DNA from 3 places in the Arthrobacter oryzae genome. Region 1 is predicted to be linked to each of the others. Evidence: predicted binding sites of a transcription regulator. Region 1 holds the regulator's gene; each other region holds the start of a gene.
The links. Region 1 encodes Rex, which represses fermentation and respiration genes when NADH is low (regulators of the CRP and FNR family bind a similar motif). Its sites were predicted from a motif close to CTTGTGAANNNNTTCACAAG; they were not measured.

Region 1 (10,091 bases):
CGCGGCCGGGGAACTCACCGCGCAGCCGTTCAGCTACCGCGATGACCGCAGCCGGGCCGCCGTCGCGCCCGTGCACCAAAAACTGGACCCCGCCCGGCTCTACGCCACCACCGGGTTGCAGTTCCTGCAGTTCAACACGATCTACCAGCTCGCCAGCGAACCGGACCTGGAGGGGCTGCAGGCCCTGCTCATCCCGGACCTGATCGCGTTCCTGCTCACCGGGGTCCGCCGCACCGAGGCCACCAACGCCTCCACCACCGGGCTGTTCGACGCTGTCGCGGGGGAGTGGGCCACCGAATTCCTGGCAGCCCTGGGCCTGCGGAAGGACCTGTTCCCGCCGCTGATCCAGCCCGGCGAAACCATCGGCACCCTGCTGCCCGGCATCGCCGCCCGCACCGGCCTGGACCAGGCCACGAAGGTGGCGGCCGTCGGCTCACATGACACCGCCTCCGCCGTCGCCGCGGTCCCGGCCGGTGCAGCCGGCTCCGGGGCCGGGAACTTCGCCTACATCTCTTCCGGCACGTGGTCCCTCGTGGGTGTCGAGCTGAGCCACCCCGTGCTCACCGAGGCGAGCCGGCAGGCGAACTTCACCAACGAGCGCGGCGTGGACGGCACCATCCGGTACCTCCGCAATGTCGGCGGGCTCTGGCTGCTCAGCGAATGCCAGCGCACCTGGGCCCAGCAGGGATATACGGCGACACTGGACGAACTGCTGGCCGCGGCCGCTGCCCTGCCGTTCGGCGGGCCGCAGGTCAACGCCGATGATCCGTACTTCATCGCCCCGGACAACATGCCGGACCGGATCCGCGCGGCCGCCCGCAACACCGGCGCACTCCTCCCCGACAACCCCGCGGCGATCACCCGCTGCATCCTGGACAGCCTCGCCGCCGGCTACGCCCGGACCATCGCCGACGCCGAACGCCTCGCAGACGTGCCCGTGGACGTGGTGCACATCGTCGGGGGAGGCTCGCAGAACCGGCTGCTGTGCCAGCTCACCGCCGACGCCACCGGCAAACGCGTCATCGCCGGACCCGTGGAAGCCACCGCACTCGGCAACGTGCTGGTCCAGGCCCGGGCGGCGGGCGTGGTCACCGGCGGGCTCGCCGAGCTGCGGGCCCTGGTGCGTGGCTCGCAGCCGTTGGAAAGCTATCAGGCGGCGCTGGTCTGAGTCGCCGCAGTCCGATCTACAGCCCAGCAATTACAGAACCGGAATCCGATGCCCCTCTTCGACCTACCGCTTGAGCAGCTCCGAAACTACACGTCCGGCGCCGCCGCCCCGGCGGACCTTGACGCCTTCTGGGACCGCACTATCAGCGAGGCCCGCGAGTACCCGCTGGAGGTGGTGTTCGAGCCCGTGGACAACTACCTCACGGTGATCGACACCGTCGACGTCACGTTCGCGGGCTTCGGCGGTTCCCCGGTGAAGGCCTGGCTGCACCTGCCGGCGGACCGTTCGCCGGACGAGCCGCTTCCCGTCGTCGTGCAGTACGCGGGATATTCGGGCGGACGCGGGCTGTGCAACCAGGACACCAAGTGGGCGCAGGCCGGGTACGCGCACTTCATCATGGACACCCGGGGGCAGGGTTACGGCGGTCTGCTGGGGAACACCGCGGACCCGCACCCGTCCGCGGGCGGTGTGGCGCATGCGGGACTGATGACCCGCGGCGCTGGAAGCCGCGAGGACTACTACTATCGCCGGGTCTATGTGGACGCCTTCCGCGCGGTGGAAGCCGCGCAGGCCCATCCCGCCGTCGACCCCTCCCGGGTGGTGGTGGCGGGTGTCAGCCAGGGTGGCGGCATCACAGTTGCCGTGGCCGGGCTCGCGGCCGGAAGGCTCGACGGCGTGATCGCCGCACTGCCGGATGTTCCGTTCCTGCAGGACTTCCCCCGCGCCATCGACATCACACCGCGCGGGCCCTATCCGGAGATCGCCGCATTCCTGGCCCGCCACCGGGACCGTTATGAGGCAGTCCTTGCCGTGCTGAACTATTTCGACGGCGTCAACCTTGGCCGGGCAGCAACCGCGCCGGCGCTGTTCTCGGCCGCACAGGCGGACGACATCTGCCCGCCGTCCACCGTTTTTGCCAGCTTCAACGCCTACGGAACGGGCGCTGGAAACGAGGCGCCGGCCAAGGAGATCGAGGTGTACCGCTTCAACAACCATGAGGGCGGACAGGAGCACCAGTGGAACCGGCAGCTGCGGTACCTGCGCAAGCTGCTGGGCTGAGGGGACCGGGTTCCACCAGTCGCAGACCAGCGCGAACGGACACTTGAGGCCCCGCCGAAAGGGGCCCCACATGTCCGTTCGCGCGGGTTCGATTTGCGGACCCGGCGTCCCCGCGGTTATGGTCTTGGCTATGACTAACCGTTGGTATGCGTATTTTTCGTTGGCTCTGGAGGGGCCCGCGTCTAACTGACACGCATCCAACTTACCTTCAGAGCCAACAGGGCAGAGATCATTCTCTGCCCTTCGCCATTTCTCCGGCGGGTTCTGATCTGGGCCCGCTCCGCACCTCTTCCGGAACAGGACCCGCACCATGAGCACCGCAGCAGCCACCGAAACACAGCATTCCACGTCCAACCTGCGCGTCAGTGAATTCAAGCCGCTGCCGTCGCCCCAGGACATGATCGCGGAACTGCCGCTTGACTCCCGGGTGGCAGACGTCGTCGAACGCGGCCGGGACGAAGTCCGGGCCATCATGGACGGCGTGGACGACCGCCTGCTGGTCATCGTGGGCCCCTGCTCGATCCACGACCCCAAGGCAGGCCTGGAATACGCCCGCAGGCTGGTCAGCCAGGCGGAGAAGCACCGGGAAGACCTCCTGGTGGTCATGCGGACCTACTTCGAGAAGCCCCGCACCACGGTGGGCTGGAAGGGCCTCATCAACGATCCCCGGCTGGACGGCAGCCACGACATCGCCACCGGGCTGCGGGCGGCCCGCCAGTTCCTGAAGCAGGTCACCTCCCTGGGCCTTCCCACGGCCACGGAGTTCCTGGAGCCCATCAGCCCCCAGTACATGGCTGACCTCGTCTCCTGGGGAGCCATCGGTGCCCGCACCACCGAAAGCCAGATCCACCGCCAGTTGGCGTCCGGGCTGTCCATGCCCATCGGATTCAAGAACGGAACCGACGGCGACCTCCAGGTCGCCGTGGACGCCTGCAGCGCTGCCGCGGCGCCCCAGGCGTTCCTCGGGATCGACGGTGACGGCCGGGCGGCGCTCGTGGCCACGGCGGGCAACCCGGACACCCACGTGATCCTCCGCGGCGGCCGCAAGGGCCCCAACTACTCCGCGGCGGACGTCGAGGCGGCATCGGCAAAACTGGCCGCCAAGCAGCTCAACCCCAGGCTCATCGTGGACGCCAGCCACGCCAACAGCGGCAAGAGCCACCACCGCCAGGCCGAGGTTGCCCTGGAAATCGGCGCCCAGCTGGAAGACGGCGGAGCTGCAGCTTCGGTGATCGCCGGCGTCATGCTTGAGAGCTTCCTGGTGGGCGGGGCGCAGAACCTGGACGTGGCTGAGCACGCCTCCGGCACTGACGAGCTGGTCTACGGCCAGAGCGTAACGGACGCCTGCATGGAGTGGGACGTTACGGCTTCCGTGCTGGGCCAGCTGGCAGCATCCGCCCGCAAGCGCCGGAGCGCTCTGGCGGGCTGAATTCGCTGAGGGTTCATGGAAAATTGGTTACGCCGAATGACTTTCACTATGGCACCATCAGCCACTAGAGTAACTAACACAGGGTAGGTTGATGGCTCAGCATCGGCACACCGCAATGGGGTTTCAATGGGGTTGCCTTTATCAGCTGTCAACAAAGGAATAAGGGAAATGTCCGCAGAGTCGAACTTCTCGAACGCTCAGTTCCTGACTGTGGCCGAAGTGGCCGAGCGCATGCGTGTTTCCAAAATGACCGTGTATCGCCTTGTTCACTCCGGAGAGATGCCTGCCGTCCGTTTCGGCCGGTCCTTCCGGGTGCCGGAGTCCGCCGTCGAACAGTACGTCAAGGGTGCTGTTGTGGAAGGCCAGTCGGACACGGCGTAAGCTCCCTCGAACCCGCCGTATGGCCGCCCCAAGGTGCGCAGCCAGGCGGTCGGTCAGTGAGTCCGCCGGATAAGCGGTACCCTGTTAGGGAACGTTTTTCGTTATTGTAAGAATCTGTTTGTTGTTTAGTCTGTTGCCTAGTCCACGGACCTCTTCCATCAGACAGGTACTCCATCTAGTTTGTAAGGAACTTTCGTGGGTTCAGTTATTAAGAAGCGTCGCAAGCGTATGGCCAAGAAGAAGCACCGCAAGTTGCTTCGTAAGACCCGCCACCAGCGCCGTAACAAGAAGTAGAGATACTTCCTACAGCGTGAGATGCCCGTTGCCTTTGGCAGCGGGCATTTTTCTTTTGCGGGAAGCCGCCGGCAGCAGCGCCCGGCGCGCCACTCTGTAGTGAGTTAGACCGTGGGGCCGCGGAAGCGGGTGAAGCCCCTCCAGAGTCCGTAGACAGCCCCGCCAACCGTGGCGGCCTTGAGGCCAAGCGTGGCGGCACGTCGTCCGGAGCGGAAGTCGTAGACCGGCCAGTTGTTTTCGCGCGCATGGCGGCGGAGGCGGGCATCAGGGTTGATGGCCACGGGATGGCCCACCATGCTCAGCAGCGGAATGTCATTGTGGGAATCGCTGTAGGCCCAGCAGCGCTTGAGATCCAGGTCCTCCGCGTCCGCGATGCCCTGGACAGCCACCGCCTTGGCCTGGCCATGCAGGATGTCACCCACCAGCCGCCCGGTGTACGCGCCGTCCTTGATTTCGCCCACGGTTCCCAGTGCGCCGCTCAGGCCCAGCCGGGTGGAAATCACCGTGGCCACCTCGATGGGGGTCGCCGTCACCAGCCACACCATGCGGCCCACCCGGAGGTGCTGCTGGGCCAATGCCTTGGCGCCCGGCCAGATCCTGGACTCGATCATCTCATCGAAGACTTCTTCGCCGAGGGCTTTGATGTCTTCCACGGTGATGCCGGCCGCCAGCGTCAGGGCCGAATCGCGGACCGCGTGGACGTCGTCCATGTTCTCGCCGCGGAGGACGAACTTGAACTGCTTCCAGGCCATCCCGGCCGCCTGCGGCAGCGTGAAGGCGCCGCGCTGGTGCATTTTCCGGGCCACATGAAACAGGCTGGCGCCCTTCATGAGGGTGTTGTCGACGTCGAAGAAGGCGGCCTCGCCGTGCTGCAACGCACCGGCCGGCTGCCGGATCACGGCGACGTACTTCTCCTCGGGCATGACTCGAGTCTAGTCAATGGGCAATGTCCGTGTTGTCGCGGCGCGACTATCCTGCCGTCGCGGCGGGGCGGCAGCCCGGGCTACGGTTGATGCATGGCACATCCCGACGTCGTCCTCATCACCAAAACTGACTGCCACCTCTGCGACGCGGCGCGCGACGCCGTCGGACGGGTCACGGCCGCATTGGGACTCGAGTGGACGGAACAACTGGTGGACAACCTGCCGGAGCTCCGCGAGCGGTATGCCGAGGAGATTCCCGTGGTCCTGGTGGACGGGGTCCAGCGCGACTTCTGGAAGATTGACGAAACCCGCCTGGAACGGATCCTTCGACAGGCAGCGGCCAAGTAGGCTTGGCTACTCCTGCTTTGTTGGCATTACGGACGGGGCTCTAGAGTGGACTCACAACGCGACGCAATGGAGCAGATAGTGACTTCGCTGGATTCATCCCCCGAGGCCGTCCATGGGGAAAGCGGAACTGCGGCCAAGCAGATTCCGCCCGCGGCCGTGGCCCGGCTGACCATCTATTTGCGTGCCCTCACCACAATGCTGGCGGAAGGCGTAGAGCGCGTCTCCTCTGAATCCCTTGCGGAAGCCTCCGGCGTGAGTTCGTCCACCCTCCGCAAGGACCTCTCCCACGTCGGGTCGTACGGCACCCGCGGCGTCGGCTACGAAGTGCAGTACCTGAGCCGCCATATCTCAGCCGCGCTTGGGCTCACCAGGGACTGGAAAGTGGCCATCGTGGGCGCCGGCAACCTCGGCAAGGCCTTGGCACGGTACGGCGGATTTGAGTCGCGGGGATTCGACGTCGTGGCCATTTTCGACGCCGACCAGATGGTGGTGGGCAATGAGGTTGGCTGGCTGCGCGTCAGCGACGTCGCAGACCTGGAACCGGTGCTCCAGCGGACCGGCGCCAACATGGTGGTGCTGGCACTGCCTGCCGCCGTGGCCCAGGGTGTGTGCGACCGCGTCATCGCCGCCGGTGTGCGGAGCATCCTCAGTTTCGCCCCGGTAATGCTGCAGGTGCCGGCGGGCGTCAACCTGCGAAAGGTGGACATGGCCACCGAGCTGCAGATCCTGGCCTACCACGCCCAGCGGACGCAGATTCCGGAGGACGGCGAGTAAGCCCGCCGCTCCCGTGCTGCCGGCGGTCGCTGTGCGGCCGTGCGGCCGTAGGCGGCCGCACTGTTGTTAGCGGCCGTAGGGGTAGCCGGGCTGACCGTAAGGCCCAGCGAACGGGTGGTACTTCCGGAAATACGGCGCTGAGCCGGGGAGGTACAGGAGCACCATCGCGGCAACCCCGGCAAGGATGGACGGCGTTCCCGGTCCGTTCTCGAAGATTCCCAGCAGGGAAAAGGCGGCCAAGATAGTGCCGAGAATGCGGGCCCAGTTCCGGCCCTTCCGGATTTTGAAGGCCACGAGCGCATAAAGCAGGACGCCGACAGCGGCAATCAGCGCCACCATTCCCACGATGATGCCCTTGAGGGCTTCGAAATCGACTTCGGCGCCGCTGGTTGCCAGCCTCGCTTCCATCTGTCTGCGCAGGGCAGGGTCATCGAGGGAACCCATGGAGAAGAAGATCGAACCCACCCAGAAGAGGCAGGCGAGGACCAACAGCCAGAATGAGGCGTTCACCAGCGGGGGAGTGGCACGGCCTGAGTTCCCCTGCTGCGGCAGTTCAGAGGGGTAAGCGAGGTACTGCTGTTGCCCGAACTGCTGCGGCTGTGCAAACTGCTGCTGTGCATCCTGCGGCTGCCCGTACTGGGGTGCCTGCCCGGATTGAGGCGGCTGCCCGTACTGCGGCTGCCCGTACTGGGGTGCCTGGGCGTATTGCGGCTGCCCGTACTGGGGTGCCTGGGCGTATTGCGGCGCCTGCGCGTACTGCGGCGGCTGCTGGCCGTATTGACCGCCGGCTGCGGAATCGTTGGAGGGCGACGGCGGGATGGACGGAATGCTCATTATTGATCCTTTGCAACTCGATTACTCAGTAATCTCAACCGGGATCAGCCACATCATCCTGCCCCCCAGTGTGATTTTGCTAACACGGTACCGCGCGCAGGGGCGTTCTGGGCATAGTTTGCAGCTCAATTTCGGCTCAAGAGATTGCCGGGCAACCGCAAAGGGCGCGGACTCCGGCGGCCGGCGACTGAATTCGCCTGGTCGAGCCAAAATCCACGCCCTCCGGGTGCGGAACTGAGATGCTTCGGTTTGGTGCTTTTGCCTACAGGTCGGGACTAGCGGCCGTAGGGGTTGCCCGGCTGGGAGTAGGGGCCCCCGAAAGGCTGCTGCTTCTGGAAGTAAGGTGCGGACGCCGGGAGGTACAGCATCACGATCGCCACGATGCCCAGCAGGCCCGAGAGGGTTCCGAGGCTGAGCGGGAACAGGCTGAAGATTGACAGGGCGGCCAGGACGGTGCCCAGGATGCGGGCCCAGTTCTTGCCCTTGCGCACGTTGAACGCCACCAACGCGTACAGGCCGGCACCGACGAGGCCGACCACCACCATCATGCCGATGATCAGGCCCTTGATCGACTCGAAGTCGACGTCCGCGCCGCTTGTCCGCATCTGCTCCTCGAACGTGCTGCGCATGGCCGGATCATCGAGCGCGGGAATGGCGATCAGAAGGGAGACCAGCCATAGGGCGCCCGCTGCAACGATCATCCAGAACGCGTTGTTGACCATTTTTGGAACCCCGCCGGCTGCTACACCCTGCGGCTGCTCGGACGGGTACTGGGCGTAGGGGGACTGGCCGTACTGCTGCGGCGCCTGCCCGTATGGCTGCTGCCCGTACTGGGGAGCAGGGGGCTGCTGCCCGTACTGCTGCTGCCCGTACTGGGGGGCGTTCTGTCCGTATTGCGGAGCGGCCGGGGGCTGCTGCCCGTACTGGGGGGCGTTCTGTCCGTATTGCGGAGCGGCCGGGGGCTGCTGCCCGTGCTGCTGCTGGCCGTATTGCGGTGCGTTCTGTCCGTATTGCGGAGCCGCGGGGGACTGCTGCCCGTACTGGGGGGCGTTCTGTCCCTGCTGCGGAGCGTCGGGGCCGGGCTTGCCGTTTTCAGGTTCGTTCTGGCTGGGCGGGTTGGCTGGCGGGGTGCTCATAGTTGGTCCTTTGCGGGTCGACTACTGACTAATCAGGTACCGGGATCAGTAAACGGTTCCCTGCCCCCAGCATGGTTTGGTTCCACCGTACCGCGCTCCGGCCGCCCGGTGGATCATTCCGAAGAGGTATTCTGGCCGGTCGGGTCTGGCGGCTTCGTTGCACGAGGAACCGGTGCCGAACCATCCGGATTAAACACAGCGCCCCGCTCCGTCGCGGGGACGGAGCGGGGCGCTGGGGTGGTGCAGTACTCCCGGTACTGCTACTGCCGGTAACTACAAGGCAGGGTAATTACGCGGCGGGTGCGATGAAGGCGAGCTCGAGGTTGATGCCAACCTTGTCGCTGACCAGCACGCCGCCGGCTTCGAGGACGGCGTTCCAGGTCAGGCCGAAGTCCTTGCGGCTGATGGTGGTTTCAGCGGTGAGGCCTGCGCGGGTGTTGCCGAACGGATCCACAGCCACACCGTGGAGCTCGGTTTCGAGAGCCACCGGGCGGGTGACACCCTTGATGGTCAGGTCGCCCTGGAGCTCGTAGGCGTCGCCCTTGGGAACGATCGCGTTGGAGACGAAGGAGATCTCCGGGAACTTCTCCACATCGAAGAAATCTTCGCCGCGGACGTGGCCGTCGCGGTTGACGTCGCCGGAGTCGAAGCTGGCGGTCTGGATGGTGGCGTTGACCTTGGAGTCGGCAACGTTCTCGGAGAGGTCCAGCGTTGCTGCGGCGTCAGTGAACTTGCCGCGGACCTTGCTGATGCCGGCGTGGCGGACAGTGAAGCCGATTTCGCTGTGCGAGTTGTCGAGGGTCCAGGTGCCGGTGGTGACGTTAGCGGGCAGTGCCATGGTGGTGCTCCTTGTGTTCTGTGGTGGAAAGTCTCTTGCGGAAGGACATCTGATCGCCAGCAAAAACTTCCTTGGTTGAAGTCTCAACTAACTGCTTCACCCAGTATAAACATGCATTTGCATCTTTTATTCCAATCCCGGGGAACATTTTTCAAAACTTCTGAGTTCTACTTCCTGTAGAAGATTTCAGATCGTCCGACATCTTTGAGAAACTGGTAAACATGCCCCAAGCCACTGTTCATCTTCTTCGCCATGGCGAGGTCCACAATCCGGACGGCGTCCTGTACGGACGGCTGCCGGAATTCCACCTCTCCGATCTCGGGCAGCAGATGGCCAAGACCCTCGCGGTGCACTTCAGTGACCGCGCAGCCGGCGGGGCCAACATCGTGCACCTGGTGGCGTCACCGCTCACCCGCGCGCAGGAAACAGCCCTCCCCATATCGGAAGCGCTGAACCTTGAGATCCACACCGAGGCGCGCATTATCGAAGCTGAGAACCACTTTGAAGGCCTCAAGGTCAACAAGGCCGAGCTCCGCAAGCCAAAGCACTGGCTGTACCTGCGCAACCCCTTCGTGCCGTCCTGGGGTGAGCCGTACAAGAACCAGGCCGCCCGCGTCATCGCGGCGGTGCAGGACGCGCGCCGTCGTGCCATTGAGCTGGGCGGGGAGGGCGCCGAGGCCATCCTGGTCAGCCACCAGCTCCCCATCTGGTCTACCCGCCTGAGCGCCGAGGGCAAGCCCCTCTGGCATGATCCGCGCAAGCGCGAATGCACGCTCACGTCCATCACGTCGCTGGTGTTCGACGACGACGGCACGCTCCTGCGCGTTGAGTACAGCGAGCCTGCTGCCGCACTTCTGCCCGGCGCCTCGAACACTCCGGGGGCCTGAGCGTGGCCGGATTCAAGTTC
Region 2 (10,091 bases), 970 kb from region 1:
CGGTTCGATGGCGACGATCTGGACGTCCGGCTTGCGTTCCTTCAGGACCTGGCCGACGCCGGTGACAGTGCCGCCGGTGCCGATGCCGGCGACGAAGATGTCCACCTTGCCGTCGGTGTCGGACCAGATTTCCTCGGCCGTGGTGGTGCGGTGGATCTCCGGGTTGGCCTCGTTGGCGAACTGCTGTGCCCAGATGGAGTTCTCCGTGTTGGCCACGATCTCCTGGGCCTTTTCCACGGCGCCGCGCATTCCTTCGGAACCCGGGGTCAGGACAATCTCGGCGCCGAAGGCGCGGAGCATCACGCGGCGTTCGGTTGACATGGTCTCGGGCATGGTCAGGATGACCTTGTAGCCGCGTGCGGCACCCACCATGGCCAGGGCGATGCCGGTGTTGCCGGAGGTTCCTTCGACGATGGTTCCGCCGGGCTTCAGGGCGCCGGACTTCTCCGCTGCGTCGACAATTGCCACGCCGATACGGTCCTTGACGCTGTTGGCCGGGTTGTAGAACTCGAGCTTGACCGCCACCTGGGCATCGAGGCCCTCCGTGAGCCGGTTGAGCCTGACCAGCGGAGTGCCGCCGACAAGCTGGGTGACGTCGTCGTAGATCCGTGCCATGTATTTGTGCCTATCTCTGAAGAGTTCTCTGAACAGCGAATACTGAGGTCAGCCTAACGAGGGCGGCCGGACCGCTGCTAAGCATTAAGCCATGCAGAGTAATATTTCCGTGCCTTCGCCAGCTTGGGGTTGATGATCACCTGGCAGTAGCCCTGCTCCGGATGCTTGGCGTAGTAGTCCTGGTGGAAATCCTCCGCCACGTGGAAGACGGGCAGCCTGCTGACCTCGGTGACGATCGGATGCGCCCACAGTTCCTGGTTCCGCTCGATCGCCTCCTCGAAGAGGATCTTTTCCTCCGTGGTCTCGTAGAACATGGACGAACGGTACTGGGTGCCGACGTCGTATCCCTGGCGGTTGAGCGTGGTGGGATCGTGGAGGGCGAAGAACATATCCAGGATGACCTCGGCCGGGATCACGTCCTCGTCGAAACTCACAGCCACCACTTCGGCATGGCCCGTGGTGCCCGAGCAGACCGAGTAATAGTCAGGATGGCGGTCGTGGCCGCCGGTGTAGCCCGAAATGACGGACGTGACACCTTTGGTTTTCTGGTAGACGGCGTCAAGGCACCAGAAGCAGCCTCCGCCAAGCACAAAAGTCTTCATGTCCTCTTCAATGGTTGAAGCGCGCTGATGATTCCCTCCACCACCTTACGAGACTGTTGCGCGTGCGGGCGACGGCGGCGGATAGGGTAAAAATGAGGGTATGGAACCTGTGAACACCGACGTTGCAGAAGATGCCCGTACCGGTGCTGAGTCCGCCGCCGCCGAACCCGCGGACGCCCCCACGCTCGGCGAAATCCTGCTGGCCGTGGAAGAGCTCTGGCCGGAGTCCCTCGCCGAGGAGTGGGACGAGGTGGGCCTGGTCGCGGGCCATCCGTCGGCCGAAGTCAGCAGGATCATGTTCGCGGTGGATCCCACCCTGGACGTCATCGAGGAAGCCATCGAGTGGGGCGCGGAACTGCTGATCACGCACCACCCGCTGCTGCTTAAGGGAGTCAACTCGGTCGCGGCCACTACGGCCAAGGGGAAGGCGGTCCATCGCCTGATCGAATCCGGGACCGGGCTCCTGACCGTCCACACCAACGGTGACTCCGCCGTCGGGGGCGTTTCCGATGTCCTGGCGGACGCCCTGGGCCTCCACGACGTTGTGCCCCTGACCCCTGCCCTGAACGGCCTGCCCGAAGAAGGCATCGGCAGGGTGGGCGACCTTGAGGACGTCATGACGCTGGGGGACTTCGCAGCCCGCGTGTTCGGCATCCTGCCGGCCGTGGCCGGCGGCGTGCGGGTCTCGGGGGACAAGGACGGCCTGGTGCGGCGCGTTGCAGTATGCGGCGGCGCGGGGGACTCCCTGTTCAACGAGGTCCGCGCGAGCAACGCCGACCTTTTCGTCACCGCAGACCTGCGCCACCACCCCGCGTCCGAGGCGCGCGAGAACGCCGTGAATGACCGGCCGTACCTGATCGACGTTTCCCACTTCGCCAGCGAGTGGCTGTGGCTGCCGGCGGCGGCCGAAGCATTGGGAAACGTCCTCAGCGACCAGGGGCACGACGTCGAGATCCGGGTGAGCACCACCAATAGCGATCCGTGGGACTTCATTCTGACTCCGGGCTAAGCCCGGCGTGCGCGGGGTCCCCGGGTGAGCGCAGCGAGGCAGGGGAGCACGCTAGGCGCTAGAGTCTAAACTGCGCCGGTCCGGTGCCCGGCCGCGGCCGGTAGGAACAAGCGGAGGTAATAGTGGCCAAGGCAGCACCGGCAGAACAGTTGAAATTGCTCGAACTGCAGGGACTCGACGCCAGGCTCAAATCGCTGTCCAACCGCCGCCGGAGCATTGAAGCCGATCCCCGGATCAGCGACCTCCAGGCCGCCCTGGCCGTGGCCAACGGCGAACTCGGCGCGGCGAAAATGGCGGTTCACGACGCCGAAGCCGAGCTCAAGCGCTCGGAAGCTGACGTGGAGCAGGTGGCCTCGCGGATCAAGCGCGATGAAGCGCGGCTGAACAGCGGCACCGGCCTGTCCAAGGACCTCGTCGCTCTCCAAAGCGACATCGCTTCGCTCACCAAACGGCTGTCCACCCTCGAGGACGTGGAGCTGGAGGTGATGGAACGGCTGGAAGGCCTCCGTGAGCGCCAGGCTGCCCAGCAGAAGATCGTGGACGACGTCCAGGGATCGTTTGGCGGGATCCGCGCCGAGCTGGACGCTGCACTGGCTGAAATTGCCGCGGAAGCCGCCGAAGTGGGTGCCAGGCGCTCGGAGTTCGCGGCTGGCCTCGATGCCGGTCTGCTGGCTGCCTACGAAAAGACCCTGGCCAAGCGCGGAGTCGGCGCAGCCCGGCTGTTCCACGGTAAGTCCGAGGGCTCAGGCATGCAGCTCAGCCCCGGCGACCTCGCCGACATCAAGGCAGCCGCCGAGGACGACATCGTTTACTGCCCGGACTCAGGCTGCATCCTGGTCCGCTCGGCAGAGTGGGCCTAGGCATACCCAAGTAGCTGGCAGTTAACGTCGTGAAAAGCGCGAATGACGACGTTAACTGCGAGTCAGTTGGGCAGGATGATGTTGAGGGCATGCGCTTTGCGCGGCGTGCCTTCGACCAGCTCGCCTTCCCACTTTTCGCGGGCCGCTTTCAGCAGCTGCGCCGGGGTACGGGGGGCGGCGCCACGTCGGGTCAGCAGGTGGCGGGCCAGTTCGCCGCGGGTGTGTTTGGCGAAATGGCTGACCACCTTGCGCACACCGTTCACTTCAGTGAAGACGTTGACGGTGACGGTCTGCGCCGGTGGCGGAGCCCAGGCGGCGGCATAGGTGCTGGAGCGGCAGTCCACTAAAAGTTCCTCTTTGGTTTCGCCCGCCAGTGCGGCCGAAATCTGTGGCTTCCAGAACGAGGCCAGCCGGCCGACGTCGGGCAGTGACGTTCCCATCGACAGCCGGTAAGCGGGCACCCGGTCGGCGAAGCGGATGGCGCCCCAGAGGGCGGAGACCACCAGTACTGATTCATCCGCCTTCCGGCGCTGCGCCGCCGTCAGCGATTGATAGCCGAGTGCGTCGTAGAGGACGCCGGAATAGACCTGGTGTGCCGGCGCCGCCGGTTCCGTGTGGAGCCGGGTGTTGCGTTCGACGTCGGCACTCAGGGATGCGCCGACGCCCAGCAGTGCGAGGGCGTCCCGGTGGGCGCTGACGCCTCCCAGCGCTTCCAGCACCTTCGCCCGGTAGGTGTTCAAGGTGGGAAAGCTCAGGGCGGTCCAGTCGACGGCTTCTCCCTGGGCAGCGGGGGTCTTGCCTTCGGACGGCGGCAGCAGAATCAGCACCGTACGATCTTACCGGCGCTGGAACGATGGAGTGATGTCGCGGTCCTGCCGGCGGCACCGCGGCTGTCAGGCCGCCTTGACCGGCGGTTTGGCTGCGGCGGTGGCCGCCTGGTTCTCGCGGGCGAGGAAGGCGGATAGTTCGCCGATGGTGCTCATCAGCGGCGCCGGGAAGACAACTGTGGAGTTCTTGTCCACGGCGATTTCCACCAGGGACTGCAAATTCCGCAGCTGCAGGGCCAGCGGGTGGGCCATCATGGTGTCCGACGCGTCGCCGAGGGCGGCTGCCGCGATGGCCTCACCTTCCGCTGCGATGATCTTCGCCCTCTTTTCCCGCTCGGCCTCAGCCTGGCGGGCCATGGCGCGCTTCATGCTTTCGGGGAGTTGGATGTCCTTCAGTTCAACCAAAGTCACTTCGACACCCCACTCGAGCGTCAGGGCATCCAGTATTTCCCGGATGTCGCTATTGATGCGCTCGGTTTCTGACAGCGTCTGGTCCAGGCTGTGCCTGCCAACGACCTTCCGCAGCGTGGTCTGGGCAATCTGGTCGATGGCGGCGGCCACATTCTCGATGGCCACGACGGATTTCACCGCATCGACCACACGGTAGTAGGCCACGGCTGAGATGTCGACGCTGACATTGTCCTGCGTGATAATGCCCTGTGACTGGATTGGCATGGTCACGATCCGCAGGCTGACCAGCGGAAGACGGTCAATGACGGGGATGATGAACCGAAGCCCCGGGAGCCTGATTCCAATGACCCTGCCCAGCCTGAAAAGCACACCCTGCTCATACTGCCGCACGATCCGGATGGACATCTTCAGCAACAGCAGCAGCAGCAGTGTGACGGCGATGGCGATGTACGTAATGGTGGGGTCCATTCGGATCCCCTCCTTTGTGCCGGGTTGATCTTGTTCAATTGTCCCACCGGCGGATCGAAAAGCCCCCTTGCAGCCGCTGCGGAACCGGGCAGCCGGCATAGCCCGTAGAATGAAACGCGGATGGGTTGACCAGGCGGCCGCGCGTCACGCAAGTGGCTCGAGGAACGTCCGGGCTCCGCAGGGCAGGGTGGTGGGTAACGCCCACTCGGGGTAACCCGCAGGCCAGTGCCACAGAAAATAGACCGCCTGCATCGCGCCGGTTTGAAAGCGGCACGAAGCAGGTAAGGGTGAAACGGCGGTGTAAGAGACCACCAGCTTCCCGGGTGACCGGGAAGGCTAGGTAAACCCCACCCGGAGCAAGGCCAGACAGGACACGTTCGAGGGCTGCCCGCCCGAGTGTCCGGGTAGGCCGCTGGAGGGCGTCGGCAACGGCGTTCGTAGATGGATGGCCGCTACTCCCGCTCCGGCAACGGTGCGGGAACACAGAACCCGGCGTATCGGTCAACCCATCCACCACCGTTTACGGCCTGCTCTTGGAGTCATGCCGTTCGGCGGCATGTGAGTGACTTCACGCTTTACGGGGCCGTGGGGGAGCCGGCGCCGCCCTAGAATGGATAGCGAACGTAGAAGTTCTGCCGCCTGGTCTGCGTTCGCAGCCGGCGGCTTTTCTTTGCGATTCTCCAAGGTGTCCGGGGTGGACCGAATCCCCGCCGATGCCTGTGCCCCGGAATACCTCCGGTGGCCGACATCTGCATACGAGGGCGTATGTGGTTGACCCAAGGAAGGTAGTTCTGTGAGCCAGACGTCAGATTCTTGTCTTGATACGTGGATGGGCCGTGAGGCGCTTGCCGAGGCCATGATCCCGGTCATCGGCCGGCTGTACCGCGAGAACAACGTGGTGACCAGCATCCACGGTCGCAGCCTGATCAACAAGTCCACCATGAACATCCTCAAGGCGCACCGGTTCGCCCGCCGCATGAGCAACACCGAGCTGCTGCTCGAAGAGACCGCACCCCTGCTGAACGCCCTGGCCGAGCTCGAGCTCGGTGCCGCGGCCATCGACGTGGCCCGCCTGACGGAGAAGTACAAGCTTGAAGGCAACGGTGCCAGCCTGGAAGAATTCCTCCGCGCCGAACTGGCCGAGATCGTGGGCAAGCGCGGTGCTGATGACCGCACCAGCACCGACGTCGTGCTGTACGGCTTTGGCCGCATCGGCCGCCTGCTGGCCCGTCTGCTGATCGAAAAGGCCGGCGGCGGCCACGGCCTGCGCCTGCGCGCCATCGTGGTGCGCCGCGGCTCGGACAAGGACCTTGCCAAGCGCGCCAGCCTCCTGCGCCGCGACTCCGTCCACGGCTCCTTTGAGGGCACCATCCGGGTGGACGAAGAAGCGAACACCATCACTGCCAACGGCGTGCAGGTCCAGGTCATCTACTCGGACAACCCCGCCACGATCGACTACACCGCGTTCGGTATCAACAACGCGCTTGTGGTGGACAACACGGGACGCTGGCGCGACGCTGAAGGCCTGTCGCAGCACCTGCAGAGCAAGGGCGTAGCCCGGGTTCTCCTGACCGCACCGGGCAAGGGCGCGCTGAAGAACATCGTGCACGGCATTAACCACGGCAGCATCGAGGATTCGGACCAGATTGTCTCGGCGGCGTCCTGCACCACCAACGCCATCACACCGGTCCTGAAGGCCATCAACGACAAGTTCGGCGTCATCCACGGCCACGTCGAAACGGTCCACTCCTTCACCAACGACCAGAACCTGATCGACAACTTCCACAAGGGTGACCGGCGCGGCCGCTCCGCAGCCCTGAACATGGTCATCACGGAAACCGGTGCGGCCACTGCTGTGGCGAAGGCGCTGCCCGAACTTCAGGGCAAGCTTTCCGGCAGCTCCATCCGCGTCCCCACCCCCGACGTCTCCCTGGCCATCCTGAACCTGAGCCTGGAAAACGGCACCACCAAGGATGAGGTGAACGATTACCTGCGCCAGATGTCCCTGCATTCGGACCTGCGCAAGCAGATTGACTACATCGATTCCCCCGAGGTTGTGTCCACGGACTTCGTCGGTTCACGGCGTGCGGGCATCGTGGACGGCCTCGCCACCATCTCCAACGACAAGAACGTCATCCTCTACGTCTGGTACGACAACGAGTTCGGCTACAGCTGCCAGGTAGTCCGCGTGATGGAGGAAATGGCCGGGGTCAACCCGCCGTCGTTCCCGGTCAAGGAACCGGCTGCGGCGCTGGCGGCAATCGCGGTCTAGGAACCAGGCAGCAATGCCCTGAGGTTTCCCGGCCGGCGCTCTGGCATCGGCCGGGAAACGGTCCCAAAATGGAGTCATGGAACAGGAATCGACTCTCGAACATGAAACCACACTGGAACACGCCCTCGATATAGCGCGGAAAAACCACAAGGAAGCCACCCGCCTCCTTGAACAGGCTCGGGTGGCGCATGCCGCGGGAGAGATTCCCGAGGGCAGGGTAAGGCAGCTCCAGGAGCTGCTGGACCTTGCTGCCGAAGACCTCAAGCGTGTGATGAAGGAGCAATAACTCCTCCTCCACACTGGGGATATCGGCCACGTTGTCAGTGGCCTGACCTAGGCTCGTCCGGTGCATAGGAATACTCTCCGGACAGATCAATCATGACCATCAGCTGGACGGCCTACCGCCGTGCCCGCCGCCGCTCCCGCCAGGCCTGGGCCGTGCTGATTCTTTTCGCCGCGGGACTGCTTGCCGCCGTCTGCTGGTTTTTCTCGGCAGGCCAGTTTGCCGCAGCGGAGCCTGCGGTCAGCGGACCCAGCGAAGCTCCCGTGCTGGACGCTGCATGGATGAAAGCAGTCCCCCCGGTGCGGCCGGTACCGGACGGCAGTGCGGCGGACGCGCTCGAAACCCTCGCCGTCAAAGGGCGGGCGTCCAACGACAACTACGACCGCACGGCATTCGGACAGGCATGGCTGGATGTGGACCGCAACGGCTGCGACACCCGCAACGACATCCTGCGGCGCGACCTGGACGCCGCGCAGTTCACCGAGGGTTCCCGGTGCCGGATAGCGCGCGGCGAGTTCCACGAGCCGTACACCGGAGCGGTGGTGACCTTCACCAGGGGAGCGGAAAGCAGCAAGGCGGTCCAGATCGACCATGTCGTGGCCCTGGGCGACGCCTGGCAAAAGGGTGCCCGGCAGTTGACGCCACAGCAGCGCCAGAGCTTTGCCAACGATCCCCTTAACCTCATCGCGGCGGACGGGCGGGCCAACCAGGAAAAAAGCGCGTCGGACGCGGCCGGCTGGCTGCCGAAAAACAAAGCTTTCAGGTGCCACTACGTAGCCCGCCAGATCTCCGTCAAAGCCGCCTACACCCTGTGGGTAACCCAGGCTGAAAAGGACGCCATGAAGCGCGTATTGTCATCGTGCCCGCAGCAGCAGACCATCGTTCCCCGCTAGGGGAGCGACGCGGCACCGGAGCAGCGAGGCGGCAGCTGCACCGGTGCCGCGTCGCTTAGTGCCCGAACGGGTCGGGGTCGACGCCGGGCATCCACGTCAGGCCGGGAACTCCCCAGCCGCTCCGCTTGGCCTGCTTCATGGCCTTCCGCGCGTACCGGTCCATCAGCCGGTTCACGTACAGCTTGCCGTCCAGGTGGTCGTACTCGTGCTGGATGATCCGGGCGAACCAGTCCGTGGCCTCAAAGTCCACCGGGTTCCCGTCGCCGTCGAAGCCCTGCACGCGGGCCCACTCTGCGCGCTTGAGCGGGTACTGGCCGCCGGGAAATGACAGGCAGCCCTCCACTTCCTCATCAGGATCAGGGAGCGCGCCGGAAACCTTGGACAACGTCAGGACCGGGTTCACCAGGACACCCGTAGGAGGCACGCCGTCTTCGTTGGCGTACTTGTACACAAAGATGCGTTTGCCCACGCCCACCTGCGGGGCGGCGAGCCCCACGCCGTTGGCTGCGTCGTTCGTTTCGAACATGTCGGCAATAAGGGTGCGGAGTTCGTCGTCGAAGACTTCCACCTCGGCGGCCCGGCGGTGGAGAACCGGCTCGCCCCAGATGGTGATCGGCAGAACGGTCATGTCAGGTGGGTTCCTTTTGATGCAGTACGGGAACAACTAAAGGCCGCACCGGATAACCGGTGCGGCCTTTACGCAAGGGCGGAAAATCATGCCCTTCATGAGGGTGAGCTACGGGGGTTGAACCCGCGACCTCCTGGACCACAACCAGGCGCTCTGCCAACTGAGCTAAGCCCACCATGTGCCCTGTCGGACCGTCCGGCGAACCGGCTGTCTTGGAAGGCAACGTCATATAGCTTACCTGCTCCGCGGAGGTGTTTTTGCCACTTTTGCCGGTTTTGCCGAAATTTCCCCCAAACGTGGCGCAGATTACTTTTCCGCGGACTCCACCGGGCGCCCTGCGGACGCCATGACGGACTTGGAAATGCGCTGTGCTGTGGCGCTGTCCGGCCCCGGTGCCGGGACGAAGATTGCCTCACGGTAGTACCGCAGCTCGTCGATGGAATCCTTGATGTCCCCAAGTGCCCGGTGCCCGCCGTGCTTGGCCGGGGCCTGGAAGTAGGCCCGGGCGAACCAGCGCCGGGACAGTTCCTTGATGGTGCTGACGTCAATGACCCGGTAGTGAAGGTGCTCCACGACGGCGGGCATGTCCCGGACGAGGAACACGCGGTCCGTGCCCACGGAGTTGCCTCCCAGCGGAGCCTTGCGGGGATCCGGCACCCACTTCGCGATGTACTCCATGATCACTGCCTCGGCTTCTGCCATGGTCTTCCCGTGCGGCAGTTCTTCGAGGAGCCCGGAGCGCGTGTGCATGTCGCGGACGAAATCGTTCATCTGGGCCAGGGCGGCATCGTCCGGCCGGATGACAACATCCACTCCGTCGCCGAGGATGTTGAGTTCGGAGTCCGTCACCAGGGCGGCCACCTCAATGAGGGCGTCGTTCTTGGGGTCCAGGCCGGTCATCTCGCAGTCGATCCAGACAATGCGTTCGTTAGTTATAGGCACCCGACCAGCCTACCGTTCCGCTGCCTCAGAGCTGTCCGATGCTAGGATTTCGAGTACGCGGCTGTGCCCTCTTTGCACCGTTGCGGCCCCGCCCCCGCCGGCCTGCCCGGCCGACACCGGGTGAAAATGCCCCACAACAGATTGGACGATCCTGAGATGACGGCGCCTGTGCCTGCGGCGGGAAATATGGCTGCCGGTACGTCACCGGAGACGGCTGCAGCGGAGGTGGACAATCCGCTTTCGCCCCTCCTCTCAGGATTCGCCGGCTCGATGTTCATGGC
Region 3 (10,091 bases), 1.2 Mb from region 1:
GCCACGTTGCGCATGTTGTCGCCGAAGCGGGTCAGCTTGAGCGTCCGGACGGCGGCCCAGCCGGCCGACGCGCGCTGCCACGAGCCCACCTGCCGGGAAACCTCCGGGTTGGACACGTGGCCCACCACGGTTTTGCGGGGAATGCCCAGGCGGGACTGGATGTAGCCGAATTCCCGGTCGCCGTGCGCGGCCTGGTTGAGGTTCATGAAGTCGAAGTCGATGTCTGCCCACGGCAGCTCCACATTGGCCTGGGTGTGCAGGTGCAGCAGCGGTTTCCGGAGCAGGTCCAGGCCCTGGATCCACATCTTGGCCGGGCTGAAGGTGTGCATCCAGGCCGTCACACCGATCACGGAGTCGTCGGCGTTGGCTTCCAGCGCGGTGCGGCGGATGGCGTCCGAATCGGTAAGGACCGGCTTCCAGACCACCTTGACCGGGACGTCGGTGGATCCGTTCAGTGCGGCGGCAATCTCCTGCGACTGCGCTGCGACCTGTTTGAGGACGTCCTCGCCGTACAGGTGCTGGCTGCCGGTGAGGAACCAGACCTCATAGTGGCCGAGCGAGGTTCTGTTGGCGGACGTGTTGCTGCTGTTGCTCATAAGGGTTCTCCTGAAGAAGGTACGGGTTGCCGCGTTACTGGCCGTAGACGTTCTGGTAGCGGGCGTAAAGGGATTCGATGCTGGCCTGGTCGATGGGCAGCGGCTCGCCGAGCTGGCGGGAGATATGCACGGTCCGCGCCACTTCCTCGCACATGACGGCGGCCTTCACGGCCGAGCGGGCGTCCTTGCCGATGGTGAACGGACCGTGGTTCTGCATGAGGACCGCCGGTGAGGTGGAATTCCGGAGCGTTTCCACGATGCCCTGGCCGATCGAGTCGTCGCCGATCAGTGCGAACGGGCCGACGGGAATGCTGCCGCCGAATTCGTCGCTCATCATGGTCAGCACGCACGGGATCGCCTCACCGCGGGCCGCCCACGCCGTGGCGTAGGTGGAATGGGTGTGCACCACCCCGCCCACTTCCGGCATATGCCTGTAGACGTATGCGTGCGCGGCAGTGTCCGACGACGGCGAGAACGGCGGATTGCCCCACTCCCCGTCGGCGGGGCTGCCATGGAGGTCGGTGACAACCATGCTCTCAGGCGTGAGGTCCGCATAGGAGATTCCGGACGGTTTGATGACCATCAGGTCGTGGCCGGGAACACGGGCGGACACGTTGCCGGCAGTCCACACCACCAGTTCATACCGGGTGAGTTCCGCGTGCAGTTCACAGACCTCACGGCGGACCCGGGCGATGCGTTCCAGAAGGTTGCTCATGCGGACACCTCCGCCAACGACGGCCTGGCCGCGCGCTGGATGGCCTTGAGCCGGTGCATCACGCTGTTGGTGCCACGGCCAAAGTAATCGTGCAGCGTTCGGTATTCCTTGAAGAGATCCTCGTAGGCGGCAACGTTTTCCGGAATGGGAATATAAACGCCGCCGGGCTCTGACCCCATGGCAGCGGCAGCGGCCCGGATATCCGAGTACGCTCCTGCGGCGACGGCGGCATGGATGGCGGAGCCAAGCGCCGGTCCCTGGGCGGAGCCGATGGTGGACAACTGCAGCCCGGTGACATCCGCGTAGATCTGCATGAGCAGCTTGTTCTTCAGCAGGCCGCCGGCCACGATGAACTCCTTGACCGGAACCCCCGAGTCGCGGAAGGCGTCCACGATGGTGCGCGTGCCGAAGGCCGTGGCTTCCAACAGTGCACGGTAGGTGTCTTCGGGCCTGGTGGCCAGGGTCTGCCCCACCACCACGCCCGACAGCTCGTGGTCCACCAGCACCGAGCGGTTGCCTGAGTGCCAGTCCAGTGCGATGAGCCCGTGCTCGCCAATGGCCTGCTTCGATGCCAGTTCGGTGAGGTATTCATGGATGCCCAGGCCCGCCGCCGCTGCTGCCTTGTGGTATTCGGGCGGGACCCCGTACGTGGTGTACCAGCCGAAGATGTCACCCACCCCGCTCTGGCCGGCCTCATATCCCCACAGCCCGTCAACGATTCCCCCGTCCACCACGCCGCACATGCCCGGGACTTCACGCAGCTCGGCGCCGTTCATGACGTGGCAGGTGGAGGTGCCCATGATGGCCACCAGCTGCCCGGGCTCCACGGCCTTCGCGGCCGGTGCGGTGACATGGGCGTCAACGTTGCCCACTGCGACGGCAATGCCTTCCGGCAGGCCCGTCCAGGCTGCCGCCTCGGCCGTCAGGTAGCCGGCCGCATCGCCGAGTCGTCCGATAGTGTGCGCCAGCTTGGCGCTGACAAAATTCTTGAACTCCGGGTTCAGGGCGGCCAGGAAGTCCTCGGACGGGTACTTTCCGTCCTGGCAGATGCCTTTGTACCCGGCAGTGCAGGCGTTGCGGACGTAGTTGCCGCACAGCTGCCAGACGATCCAGTCGGCCGCTTCCACCCAGTGGTCCATAACGGCGTAGGCATCCGGGTCTTCCTCCAGCAGTTGGAGTCCCTTGGCGAACTCCCATTCAGAGGAGATCAGCCCGCCGTACCGCGGCAACCAGCTTTCGCCGCGCTCCGCGGCCAGCTCGTTGATACGGTCCGCCTGCGGCTGGGCGGCATGGTGGCGCCACAGCTTCACGTAGGCGTGCGGGCGGTTGGCGAAACCGGGAACCTCATTCAAGGGTGTGCCGTCGGCCTTGACCGGGACCATGGTGCAGGCCGTGAAGTCGGTGGCGATGCCCACCACGGCTGCGGGGTCGATCCCCGCTTCCGCAATCGCGGCCGGAACAGCGTAACGCAGCACATCGCGGTAGTCGTTGGGCACCTGCAGCGCCCATTCCCCGGGAAGCCGCGCGGCGCCGTCGCCCGCCAGTCCCGCCGGAAGGGATTCAGTGACCACTGCGTGCGGGTATTCGAACACGCCGCTGCCCAGCTCCTTGCCGTCCCGGACGCGGACCACCACGGCCCGCCCGGACAGCGTGCCGTAGTCCACGCCAATAACGTAGTTTTCTTTGCCGTCTGCTGTGACGTCCATGAAGTCCTCCAGTAACCAGCCCGCAACTGCGCGGGCTGAATCAATTGTGAGCGCTAACAAGTGCGGCGTCAAGCGTGCCTCCGCGACTGCGGGGGAAATGGTGGACGCCCATCGCGCCCTCGCCGCGGTAATCAGATTGTGATTTGCTTCACAGGAAATTGGGGCCTAACCTTAGGTAAGTTGTTAGCGCTAACAGAGCTGTTTGGCGTGAACATTGGTCACAATGAAGTCGGCCTGCGCCCTGCGGTTGGGCGAGGGGACTGAGGTGGCTGACATTATGGCGAGGAGCATTTCGCTTTCCGCTTCAGAAACCAGTTCGCGGCGCATCCGCGCCGTGGAAGGAGAAACCGTGAGAATCAAGAAACTCCTGGGCGTCGTTGCAGTCGCCCTTGCCCTGACCGTCGGGGCCACCGGCTGCGGCTCCCGGCCGGGCAGCGCGACTGCCACCGGCAGTGCGGATGCAGCGGGCTCATTGGTGGGAATCTCCATGCCCACGCAGACGTCCGAACGGTGGATTGCCGACGGCGGGAACGTGGAGAAGTCCCTGAAGGATCTCGGGTACAAGACCGACCTGCAGTTCGCCAATGATGACATCCCCACCCAGGTGTCCCAGATTGAAAACATGCTGACCAAGGGCGCCAAGGCCCTGATCATCGCCGCCATTGACGGCACCACGCTCACGGACGTCCTGGCAAAAGCCAAGGAGCAGAACGTCAAGGTCATCGCCTACGACCGCCTCATCAATGGAACCCCGAATGTGGACTACTACACGACGTTCGACAACTACACCGTGGGCGTCCAGCAGGCCACCTCGCTGCTGACCGGGCTGGGCCTGCTCGACGCAGCCGGCAAGAAGGTGGACGGCAAGGGCCCGTTCAATGTCGAACTGTTCGCGGGAAGCCCCGACGACAACAACGCCAACTTCTTCTGGACCGGGGCAATGGACACCCTGAAGCCGTTTTTGGATGCCGGCACCCTGAAGGTGCCCAGCGGTCAGACCAAGTTCGAGCAGGCGGCAATCCTTCGCTGGCAGGCACCGGTTGCCCAGAAGCGGATGGAAGACATCCTCACCGCCGCTTACAGCTCCGGCACCAAGCTCGACGGCGTCCTGTCACCGTACGACGGCCTCTCCATCGGCATCATCTCCGCACTGACCAGCACCGGCGGGTACTCCAAGGGCAGCCTGCCGATCGTTACCGGACAGGACGCTGAAAAGGGTTCGGTGAAGTCCATCATTGCCGGCGAGCAGTACTCCACCATCTTCAAGGACACCCGCAAGCTCGGCGCGCAGGCCGTGAAGATGGTCGACGCTGTCCTCAAGGGCCAGGAGCCGGAAACGAACGACACCAAGACCTACGACAACAAGGTGAAGGTGGTTCCGGCCTACCTCCTGGAGTCCGTCATCATCACGAAAGACAACTACAAGCAGGAGCTGATCGACTCCGGCTACTACACCGACGCCGACGTCAAATAAGCACCGTGAGGGGTGCGGCCGGGCCTGCCGCCCGGCCGCACCTTCCAGGGGCCCTGCACACGCAGGCGCCCGGCTCCAACCAGTCAGCGGGAAATGACCATGAACGCACCCATCCTCCAAATGCGGGGAATCACCAAGACCTTCCCCGGCGTCAAAGCCCTCCAGGACGTCACCCTTGACGTCAACCGCGGCGAAGTCCATGCCATCTGCGGCGAAAACGGCGCCGGCAAATCGACCCTGATGAAAGTGCTGTCCGGCGTGTACCCGCACAACACGTTCGACGGCGACATCCTCTTCGAGAACGAACCCTGCGACTTCGCGACCATCAGCGACAGCGAGAAGCGCGGCATCGTCATCATCCACCAGGAACTGGCCCTCAGCCCCTACCTGTCCATCGCGGAGAACATCTTCCTGGGGAACGAACTGGCCACGCGCGGCTGGGTGGACTGGCGCAAAACCAACCTGGAGGCAGCCAAGCTGCTCGCCAGGGTGGGCCTTAGTGAGAACCCGGTGACGCCGATCCAGCACATCAGCGTCGGAAAACAACAGCTGGTGGAGATCGCCAAGGCGCTGTCGAAGGAGGTCAAACTGCTCATCCTTGACGAGCCGACGGCGGCCCTCAACGATGAAGACTCCGACCACCTGCTGGACCTCATCCTGCACCTGAAAAACCAGGGCGTCACCAGCATCATCATCAGCCACAAGCTCAACGAAATCCGCAAGGTGGCCGACGCCGTGACCATCATCCGGGACGGCAAATCGATCGAGACCCTGCGGCTGAACGAGGGCCAGATCACCCAGGAACGGATCATCCGCGGCATGGTGGGCCGGGACCTCGAAAGCCTCTACCCGGACCGCTCTCCCGTCATTGGCGAGGAGGTCCTCCGCATTGAGGACTGGTCCGTGCGGCACCCGCAGGACCACTCCCGCATGGTGGTCCGCAACGCCAGCCTGAACGTCCGGAAGGGCGAGGTGGTGGGACTTGCCGGGCTCATGGGCGCCGGACGCACAGAACTGGCCATGAGCGTGTTCGGCAGGACCTACGGCCGCGCAGTCTCGGGCAAAGTGTTCAAGTACGGCGAGGAAATCGACACCTCCACCGTCCCCGACGCCATCCGCCACGGCATTGCCTACGCCACCGAGGACCGCAAGCACTACGGCCTGAACCTGATCGAGGACATCAAGCGCAACATCTCCATGGCGGCCCTCGGCAAGCTCGCTAAACGCGGCTGGGTGGACGGCAACGAGGAAACGAAGGTGGCCAACCGCTACCGGAAGAGCATGAACATCAAGGCTCCCTCCGTCGCCGCCATCACCGGAAAGCTCTCCGGCGGCAACCAGCAGAAGGTGGTCCTGAGCAAATGGATGTTCTCCGACCCCGACGTCCTGATTCTCGACGAACCGACCAGGGGCATCGACGTCGGTGCCAAGTTTGAGATCTACACGATCATCGCTGCGCTGGCAGCCGAGGGAAAGGCCGTCATCGTGATCTCCTCCGAACTGCCTGAGCTCCTGGGCATCTGCGACCGGATCTACACACTGTCAGCCGGGCACATCACCGGTGAGCTGCCCATCGCCGAGGCATCCCAGGAAACCCTGATGCACTACATGACCCTAGAGAAGGAATAACGACCCATGTCTGCCCTACGAGAATCCCTCGGCTTCCTGGCAAGCCGCCTCCGCCAGGTCGGCATCTTCGTCGCCCTGATCCTGATCGTCATCCTGTTCCAGGTCCTCACCGACGGCATCCTCCTGCAGCCGCAGAACGTCACCAACCTGGTGGTCCAGAACAGCTACATCCTGATTCTGGCCATCGGCATGGTGATGGTCATCATCGCCGGCCACATTGACCTGTCCGTCGGCTCAATCGCCGGCTTCATCGGCGCCGTGTCCGGCGTCATGATTGTCCACTGGGGCTGGGCGTGGTGGATCGCCATCCCGGCGTGCCTCCTCGTCGGTGCCCTGGTTGGCGCCTGGCAGGGGTATTGGATCGCCTACGTCGGCATCCCGGCGTTCATCGTGACCCTCGCCGGCATGCTGATCTTCCGCGGCCTGACACTCATCACCCTCAAGAACCAGCAGATCACGCCGTTCCCCAACGAAATGCGCGCCCTCGGCGGCGGTTTCCTGCCGGACATTTCGGGCGGAACCTCCGTGCTGGAATGGCTGACGGTTATCCTCGGCGTCGGCGGAACGGCCGCCATCCTCTTCCAGGCCCTCAAGGAACGCCGGGTCCGCCGCAAGTTCGACCTGGAAAACGAACCGATGGCCTGGTTTGCCACGAAGACCGCTTTCATCGCAGTGCTGATGCTGGCCATTACTTTCCTGCTGGCGAGCTACCGGGGAACCCCGATCGTCCTGATCGTGCTGGCCGTCCTGGTGATTGTCTACTCAGCCCTCATGAACAACAGCATCTTCGGCCGGCACACCTACGCCATCGGCGGAAACCTGCACGCGGCGGAACTGTCAGGCATCAAGACCAAGGCCGTGACGTTCCGGCTGTTCGTGAACATGGGTGTCCTCGCTGCGTTGGCCGGCCTGGTGTTCACTGCGCGCCTGAACTCAGCGCAGCCGGCTGGTGGAACCGGCTTCGAACTCGACTCCATCGCCGCAGCCTTCATCGGCGGCGCAGCGGTACAGGGCGGTATCGGGACCGTGGCCGGGGCCATGATCGGCGGGCTCATCATGGGCGTCCTCAACAACGGCATGTCCATCCTCGGACTCGGCACGGACTACCAGCAGCTGATCAAGGGCCTGGTGCTGCTGCTTGCCGTCGGCTTCGACATCTTCAACAAGAACCGCAGCGCCAGCGGGTCTGGTTCAGCCATCGGCAAGCGGTTCAAATGGAAGGGAACTCCGCCGGCGGCGGCAGAGCCTGCCAAGGCCCCGGTTCAGCCGGAGGCGGCGCCGGCAAGCTCCGCACGGTAGCCGCGCGCCGTCGTCGTTCCAGTACCCGCCCCGTCCCCTGTTAGGGGACGATGGCGTCAGATGGTGGTGCGGTGCTCTTCCGCACCACCATCTGCGGGTCCACCACAGTGGTGCCCGCCGCGGCGCCGTCCTCAAGCAGCCGCAGCATCAGGTCCACGCAGCGGCGGCCAAGTTCCTCGAAGTCCTGGCGGACCGTGGTGAGCGGCGGCGTGAAATAGCCGGCTTCCGGCTGGTCATCGAATCCCACCACGGAGACGTCCTGCGGCACCCGCACGCCTGCTTCGCCGAAGGCCCGCAGCAGCCCCAGCGCCATCTGGTCGTTGCCCACGAAGACCGCCGTCGCGGCCCGTTCGACGGCGAGTTTCTGCCCGATGCTGTAGCCGCTGCCTGCGCTCCAGTCGCCCTCGACAAAGAGCTCATCATTCAATCCGGCCTCTGCCAGCGCCGCCCGCCAGCCTTCGGCCCGCGCCGCGCCATCGATCCAGTCCTGCGGACCCGAGATGTGGCCGATGCGCCGGTGGCCCTGTTCGATCAAATGCCCGACGGCGAGCCGCGCACCCAGTTTCTGGTCCACCATGGCGCCGCTGAACCGGCCTTCGCCGCTGGAACCCACCACCACCACGGGAACGTCCAGGTTCAGCTTTTGCAGGGCCTGCAGCGTGTCCGTGTGCGGAACCAGCGCCACGATCCCGTCGACGCCCTGGTCCATGAAGTGGCGCGCGGCATCGGATATCGCTTCCGCTCCGACCTCGCGGATGGCCGCGATGCTCACGAAATATCCTGCGTCGCGGGCGGCCTGCTCCACCCCGAGCAGGGTGTTGGCGGGCCCGTACTGGGACAGCTCGCTGGCCAGGACGCCGATGGTGTGGGAACGTCGCGTGACCAGGCTGCGCGCGGCCGTGTTCCGCCGGTAGCCGAGTTCGGCGATGGCAGCTTCAACACGTTCCCTGGTGGACTTGCTCACATTGGGGTGGTTGTTGATGACGCGGGACACCGTCTGGTGCGAGACACCGGCACGCTCCGCCACATCTTCGAGTCGCGGAAGGCGCCGCTCGCTGCTGTTGGCCATACAGCTATTGTGCTCGAGCCTGCAGCGCATCCACGAACACACTCGGGATGTCCTGCGGATTCCTCGCAACATAGCTGGTGCCGCCCGTGGCTTCGGAAATCTTGCGGAGGGTTTCGGCGTCCGCATCCTCGGTGATGCCGATGCTGACGATCACCACGGGCTTGGCGGGGTCCCGTTCCCGTTCCAGGGCCTCGAGCAGCTCCTCGAGGCTGAGGGAATCCGGATCCTCGTTGGCCCCGTCCGTAAACAGGATCACGCTATTGACGGCGCGGGCATCGTAGTTCGCCTTAACGGTGCGGTATGCAGCGAGGGTCGTGTCGTACAGTCCCGTGGCACCGCCGGCCCGCTGGTCGAGGCCGGAGATGTCAGCCACCAGCCGGTCCCGCTGGGTGACACCGTCCACCACCTGGTCCATCCTCCTGATGGGGTCGAGCTCAACGTAGTCCTGGCTGCCGCCGCCCAGGCCGATGGAAAACGCCCACATGCCCAGGGCAGCAGTGTTGGGAAACAGCTTGCTGCCCGCAATCGCCGCCTGTTGCGTGAGCTGCATGCGGGTCTGCCCACCGGCCTGGAAGTTCATGGAGCCGGAGACGTCCATCACCACCAGGGACCTGAAAGGAATGGCTTGCAGGGACCAGCCCTTCAGTGTGCGCTGCACGGTTTCCGCCGACGCGGGCTTGAGCGCCGCGACACTGCCCACGCCCTTCTGGTCCGGTGTCCGGCTGCCGTCCACGGGACGCAGCCCGCTGTCCGCGAGCGCCTTCGCCCCGTCCTCGGTGGCCATCGCAGCTGCCAGCGCCTTGGCAGCGTCAGCGGCGGCAGTGCCGCGCGCCTTGCCTGTGGCGGTCAGGGCCACGGGGTAGTCCAGCGAGACGGAACCTGTGTGCGGCATCGACGCCGACAGTTTGGCACCGGCGGCGGTCTGCGCGAAGGACAGCCAGGCCTGTTCGGTGACGATGGCGAATCCGCCGCCCGCGGCCACCGCCTCGAGCTGCTTGTCATCGGTGAGCTTCTCCCCCGTCCGGCGACTCTCACTCTGTGCCAGCTGGACTGTCGCGGCCTGCAGCGTTTTCGCCTCCGCACGGCCGGCTTCAACCTCGGAAAGTGCGCCAAGCAACGCCACCTCCCCGCTTCCTGTTACCAGCGGGTCGCTGAAGCGCACACCGGGAGCCTGCAGCGCGCTGATCCACGTGGCGAAGCCGGGCACCTCGCCCTGCCGCCCCACAATCACCCCGGGGGTGGAGGCCAGGGACGGCACGGTGATCTCCGGGGGCGCAGCGGCCACAACGCGCTGGACCCGGACAGCGGAGTCGGACACCCACAGGTCCGGGGCGTCCTTGCCCGCGGTCACTATGGCGGCAAGCTCGGGCTGGGTCCGGGTTTCGACCGTGTACTTGATGCATGCCTCAGCGGGGACCCTTGCGGCCGCGCTCTCCAGAGCCGGGGCAATGGTGGCATCGGCACCGACGCGCACTTCGGCGGGCACGTCGCACGGCTTCGCCGCAAGAGGCGACTTGCTTCCCGTGATCCAGAGGACGGCCGCAGCGGCTACGGCAATGGCCACCAGTACGCCAATGATCATCATGATCCGGGGCCAGAAGAA

Region 2: Q8Z05_RS20355 (glyceraldehyde-3-phosphate dehydrogenase) is a predicted target of Rex. The motif match lies at 5,348-5,367, and genes of this name have one in related genera.
Region 3: araB (ribulokinase) is a predicted target of Rex. The motif match lies at 3,153-3,172, and genes of this name have one in related genera.

The regions. Positions count from the first base shown of each region.
Region 1 covers NZ_CP132204.1:732,197-742,287, reverse strand. Annotated here, with positions in the region: gene Q8Z05_RS03485 (rhamnulokinase) at 1-1,168, shown strand, start outside; gene Q8Z05_RS03480 (acetylxylan esterase) at 1,217-2,227, shown strand; gene Q8Z05_RS03475 (3-deoxy-7-phosphoheptulonate synthase) at 2,538-3,656, shown strand; gene Q8Z05_RS03470 (helix-turn-helix domain-containing protein) at 3,825-4,037, shown strand; gene Q8Z05_RS03465 (30S ribosomal protein bS22) at 4,233-4,331, shown strand; gene Q8Z05_RS03460 (HAD family hydrolase) at 4,436-5,254, opposite strand; gene Q8Z05_RS03455 (glutaredoxin family protein) at 5,348-5,602, shown strand; gene Q8Z05_RS03450 (redox-sensing transcriptional repressor Rex) at 5,681-6,376, shown strand; gene Q8Z05_RS03445 (hypothetical protein) at 6,443-7,210, opposite strand; gene Q8Z05_RS03440 (hypothetical protein) at 7,486-8,346, opposite strand; gene Q8Z05_RS03435 (YceI family protein) at 8,636-9,184, opposite strand; gene Q8Z05_RS03430 (histidine phosphatase family protein) at 9,406-10,071, shown strand.
Region 2 covers NZ_CP132204.1:4,415,194-4,425,284, reverse strand. Annotated here, with positions in the region: gene cysK (cysteine synthase A) at 1-615, opposite strand, end outside; gene msrA (peptide-methionine (S)-S-oxide reductase MsrA) at 693-1,217, opposite strand; gene Q8Z05_RS20380 (Nif3-like dinuclear metal center hexameric protein) at 1,318-2,226, shown strand; gene Q8Z05_RS20375 (zinc ribbon domain-containing protein) at 2,349-3,086, shown strand; gene Q8Z05_RS20370 (YaaA family protein) at 3,149-3,913, opposite strand; gene Q8Z05_RS20365 (slipin family protein) at 3,980-4,792, opposite strand; RNA gene rnpB (RNase P RNA component class A) at 4,914-5,305, shown strand; gene Q8Z05_RS20355 (glyceraldehyde-3-phosphate dehydrogenase) at 5,622-7,064, shown strand; gene Q8Z05_RS20350 (hypothetical protein) at 7,141-7,350, shown strand; gene Q8Z05_RS20345 (HNH endonuclease family protein) at 7,443-8,240, shown strand; gene def (peptide deformylase) at 8,296-8,868, opposite strand; tRNA gene Q8Z05_RS20335 (tRNA-His) at 8,971-9,043, opposite strand; gene orn (oligoribonuclease) at 9,175-9,768, opposite strand; gene mptB (polyprenol phosphomannose-dependent alpha 1,6 mannosyltransferase MptB) at 9,967-10,091, shown strand, end outside.
Region 3 covers NZ_CP132204.1:1,967,379-1,977,469, reverse strand. Annotated here, with positions in the region: gene araA (L-arabinose isomerase) at 1-596, opposite strand, end outside; gene Q8Z05_RS09155 (L-ribulose-5-phosphate 4-epimerase) at 631-1,311, opposite strand; gene araB (ribulokinase) at 1,308-3,017, opposite strand; gene chvE (multiple monosaccharide ABC transporter substrate-binding protein) at 3,367-4,491, shown strand; gene mmsA (multiple monosaccharide ABC transporter ATP-binding protein) at 4,591-6,120, shown strand; gene mmsB (multiple monosaccharide ABC transporter permease) at 6,127-7,419, shown strand; gene Q8Z05_RS09130 (LacI family DNA-binding transcriptional regulator) at 7,460-8,488, opposite strand; gene Q8Z05_RS09125 (substrate-binding domain-containing protein) at 8,493-10,091, opposite strand, start outside.